DNA from 2 places in the Halomonas sp. PBN3 genome. Region 2 is predicted to be linked to the other one. Evidence: predicted binding sites of a transcription regulator. Region 2 holds the regulator's gene; the other holds the start of a gene.

Region 1 (2,196 bases), on a different contig from region 2:
CCATGAACAAGGCAGTGCTGACGCTGGTGGTGGGCATGGGCGTGAGCCTGGTGGCCCAGGCACAGACCATCTACCGCACCACCGACGCCCAGGGCAACGTGGTGTTCACCGACAACCCGGACCGCGGCGGCGAGCAGGTGGAGCTGGCCCCGGTCACCGTGGTGCCCTCCACCGGCGAGGTGCGCAGCGGCCCGGCCGTTCCTCGCGTCGAGGAGGCCGCGGCAGCCTCGGCCTCCCCGGGTCAGCCGTTCATGCCCTACGACAGCTTCCGCATCGTCTCGCCCACCCACGAGCAGGCCTTCCCGGTGGGGGCGGCCGGCAACATCACCGTGGATCTCGGCATCGAGCCGGGGCTGCGCGAGGACCATCGCGTGCGGCTGCTGGTGGATGGCCAGGTCAGCCAGTCGGCGATGCATACCAGCGCCTTCATGGTGCCCAACATGAACCCCGGCGAGCACGTGCTGCAGGCCGAGTTGCTGGATGCCGGCGGCGAGGTGCGCCATCGCACCGCGCCGGTGACCATCTATGTGCTGCGCGCCAACGTGAACCGCCAGCCGGCGGATTAGCTGCCCCCTCGCGAGCCGCCGCCGCCTCCCCACGACCCGCCCCCGCCCGAGGAGGACGACGAGGTGCTCCCCGAGCGGCGGCTCGAGGCACCCGCCCGACGCCTGCCCGACGATGGGGCGGTGCAACGCCTGGGGCCCGAGCGCCAGGATGAAGCGGCGCCCTGAGGCGCTGCGTCCTCCCGGCCCGCCATGGGCGTGCACGCCACGGTGCACGTCGGTCTGTTTTGCACTAATTTGGTGCGCATGATGCCTCGCCGCCGCCGGCAAACCGCGTTGGCATGGGGCTCGTGGGCCTGGCCCGCTTCTTGCACCATCTGAGCAATCATGGATCCGACATGGCCTCTTCGATGTATCAACGCTTGATGGAACATCTCACCATCGCGGTGCTGCTGCTGGATGGTGAGCTGCGACTGGAGTGGATGAACCCCGCCGCCGAGGCGCTGCTTTCGGTGAGCCTGAGCCGGGTGCAGGGGCTGTCGCTGTGTGCCCTGATGGAGAGCGAGGGCGGTCTCGGCGAGGTGCTGGTCAAGGCCCGGGACGAGTTCCACCCCTTCACCCAGCGCGAGGCGCGCCTGGCCATGCTGGGCGGCGAGCCGCTGACGGTGGACTACACGGTCACGCCGCTCTCCCCCCACGAGTTGCTGCTGGAGGTGGAACCCCGCGACCGCCTGATCCGCATCTCCCGGGAGGAGGCGCTGCTGACCCGCCAGGAGACCGTCAAGGTGCTGACCCGCGGCCTCGCCCATGAGGTCAAGAACCCACTGGGTGGCATCCGTGGCGCGGCCCAGCTGCTGGAGCGCGACCTGGAGAACCCGGCCCACCGCGAGTTCACCCGCATCATCATCGAGGAGGTGGACCGGCTGCGCGACCTGGTGGACTCCATGCTCGGTCCCAACCGGGTGGCGCGCCATGAGCCGGTCAATATCCACAAGGTGCTGGAGCGGGTGCGCAGCCTGCTGCTCGCCGAGCATCCCGCGGTGAGCATCGAGCGCGACTACGACCCCAGCCTGCCGGACCTCGCCGGCGACGAGGCGCAGCTGATCCAGGCGGTGCTCAACGTGGCGCGCAACGCCGTGGAGGCAATGCACGAGGCGGGCACGCCCGCACCGCACCTGGTGCTGCGCACCCGGGCGCGGCGCCAGTTCACCCTGGGCGCTGAACGCCACCGCCTGGTCTGCGAGGTGGGGATCGTCGACAACGGACCGGGGATTCCCGCCTCGCTGCAGGAGACGCTGTTCTATCCCATGGTCTCGGGGCGGGCCGACGGCAGCGGCCTGGGGCTCTCCATCGCCCAGGGCATCCTGCACCAGCACCAGGGCCTGATCGAATGCGATTCCGTGCCGGGCCAGACCGAATTCCGACTGCTGATTCCCCTGGAGATGCGCCATGACTGACGTCGCACGCGTGGCGGTCGTCGACGACGATCGCGCCATTCGCTGGGTGCTGGAGCGCGCCCTCGCCCAGCCCGACCTCGAGGTGGAGTGCATCGAGCGCGCCGATACCGTCCTGCAGCGCCTGCTGGACGAGCCGCCCGACGTGCTGGTCACCGACATCCGCATGCCCGGCATCGATGGCCTGGACCTGATGGCCAAGGTGCGCGAGGCCCATCCTGAGCTGCCGGTGATCGTGA
Region 2 (2,196 bases):
CTGGGGCAGGACTTCCGGCTCTGAAGCGGACATGCGCGCCAAGCCGCTGACCACCATATCGTTATTCGCTTGTGGCACGCCTCGCGCGTCTGGCACGGAAGTTGCTTTAGCCACGCTTGCGCGCGTCGTCGCCAGGCGCTAGGGTGAGGCTTTCCGACACGCCAGGAGGACGCCTCCCATGGCCATGAAGGCTTCCCTGCAGCTGCGGGTCGGCACCCAGCTGACCATGACGCCCCAGCTGCAGCAGGCCATCGCCCTGCTGCAGCTCTCCACCCTGGACCTGCGCCAGGAGATCCAGCAGGCGATGGAGTCCAACCCCCTGCTGGAGCTCGACGAGGAGTTCGGCGAGCAGGCCAGCGTGGAAACGCCCGAGGAGGAGTGGGCAAGCGAGATCCCCGCGGAGCTGAGCACCGACAGCGAGTGGTCCGACACCTACACGGACCTAGCCGCCCCGGCGGGCGGCGAGGGGCCCGACTTCGAACGCCAGGCCGAGGGCCAGAGCCTGCGCGGCCACCTCGCCTGGCAGCTGGCGATGAGCGACCTGGCCCCGCGCGAGCGCCAGATCGCCGAGAGCCTGATCGATGCCGTGGACGACGCCGGCTACCTGTCCAGTCCCCTCGACGAGCTGTGCGAGGGGCTCAGGGCGCAGGGGCTGGCCGGGCTGCGCAGCCGCGAGGTGGAGGCGGTGCTGCTGCGCCTGCAGCAGTTCGAACCCACCGGGGTCTTCGCCCGGGACCTGCGCGAGTGTCTGGCGCTGCAGCTCGCCGCCCTCCCCGACGACACCCCCTGCCTGCCCCAGGCGCGGCGCCTGGTGCGCCAGTTCCTGGAGGCGCTGGCCGGCGACGACCGCCGCCTGCTCAAGCGCCGCCTGGGGCTCGACGACGCCGCCCTGGAAGCCACCATCGCCCTGGTGCGCGCCCTGGACCCACGCCCCGGCAGCGCCTTCGCCGGGGTCACCGACGACTACGTGGTTCCCGACCTGGTCGCCTACCACGACCGTCATGGCTGGCGGGTCGAGCTCAACCCCGAGGCGCTGCCGCGGCTGCGCATCCAGCCCGACTACGCGGCGCTGATCCGTCGCGCCGACACCAGCGACGACAACCGCTTCCTCAAGGACCACCTGCAGGAGGCGCGCTGGCTGATGAAGAGCCTGGCCAGCCGCAACGACACCCTGCTGCGGGTCGGGCGTGAGATCCTGGCACGCCAGCTCGACTTCCTGGAGCAGGGCGAGGAGGCGATGAAGCCGCTGATCCTGGCCGACATCGCCGAGGCGGTGGAGATGCACGAGTCGACCATCTCCCGGGTCACCACCCAGAAGTTCATCCATACCCCTCGCGGGGTCTTCGAGCTCAAGTACTTCTTCTCCAGCCAGGTGGGTGGCGAGGGGGACGGCGACGCCCACTCCAGCACCGCCATCCGTGCCCGCCTCCGCAAGCTGATCCAGGAGGAGCCGCCGCGCAAGCCGCTCTCCGACAGCAAGCTGGTCGCCCTGCTGGACGAGGCCGGCATCAAGGTGGCACGCCGCACCGTAGCCAAGTACCGCGAGGCGATGGGCATCCCCTCCTCCAGCGAGCGCAAGCGGCTCCGCTGACCCGCGTCAAGGCGCCGTCCCACGCGCCTGGCGCGGGGGGTATGCAAGGCAGGAAAAAGGGTTACAATCGAATCACAACCAACGAGCAAGGAGCGTGTCATGCAAGTCAATATCACCGGCCATCATGTGGAACTGACCGATGCCCTGCGTGACTATGTGAACGAGAAGCTGACTCGCGTGGAGCGCCACTACGACAACATCACCACCGTGCAGGTGACCCTGTCCGTGGAGAAGGAGCGCCAGTCCGCCGCCTGCACCCTGCATGCCGCCGGTGCCGACCTGCACGCCGAGGCGCAGGAGAATGACATGTATGCCGCCATCGACGCCCTGGCCGACAAGCTGGACCGTCAGCTGGTGAAGCACAAGGAGAAGGCCCAGGCCCGCGCCCAGGGCGCCGGCGCCCGCTGAACCCACGATGTCACTGGACGCCATCCTGCCCCCCGAGCGCACCCTGTTCGATGTGCCCGGGGGGAGCAAGAAACGGGTGCTTGAGTTCTTCAGCACCTTCATCGCCCAGAACACTCCCAGCCTCGACAGCCAGGAGGTCTTCGCGCGCCTGATCGCCCGTGAACGCCTGGGCAGCACGGGGATCGGCAACGGCGTGG

Evidence for each region. The regulator sigma-54, encoded in region 2, starts transcription at its own class of promoters, with help from an activator protein. The targets are predictions, from matches to a motif close to TGGCACNNNNNTTGCTNT.
Region 1: glnL (nitrogen regulation protein NR(II)) is a predicted target of sigma-54. The motif match lies at 861-878, and genes of this name have one in related genera.

Annotation. Positions count from the first base shown of each region.
Region 1 covers NZ_AXCA01000035.1:4,522-6,717, forward strand. The annotation lists gene Q673_RS21580 (DUF4124 domain-containing protein) at 3-566, shown strand; gene glnL (nitrogen regulation protein NR(II)) at 914-1,960, shown strand; gene ntrC (nitrogen regulation protein NR(I)) at 1,953-2,196, shown strand, end outside.
Region 2 covers NZ_AXCA01000157.1:174,141-176,336, reverse strand. The annotation lists gene lptB (LPS export ABC transporter ATP-binding protein) at 1-24, shown strand, start outside; gene Q673_RS27490 (RNA polymerase factor sigma-54) at 179-1,591, shown strand; gene hpf (ribosome hibernation-promoting factor, HPF/YfiA family) at 1,691-1,999, shown strand; gene ptsN (PTS IIA-like nitrogen regulatory protein PtsN) at 2,007-2,196, shown strand, end outside.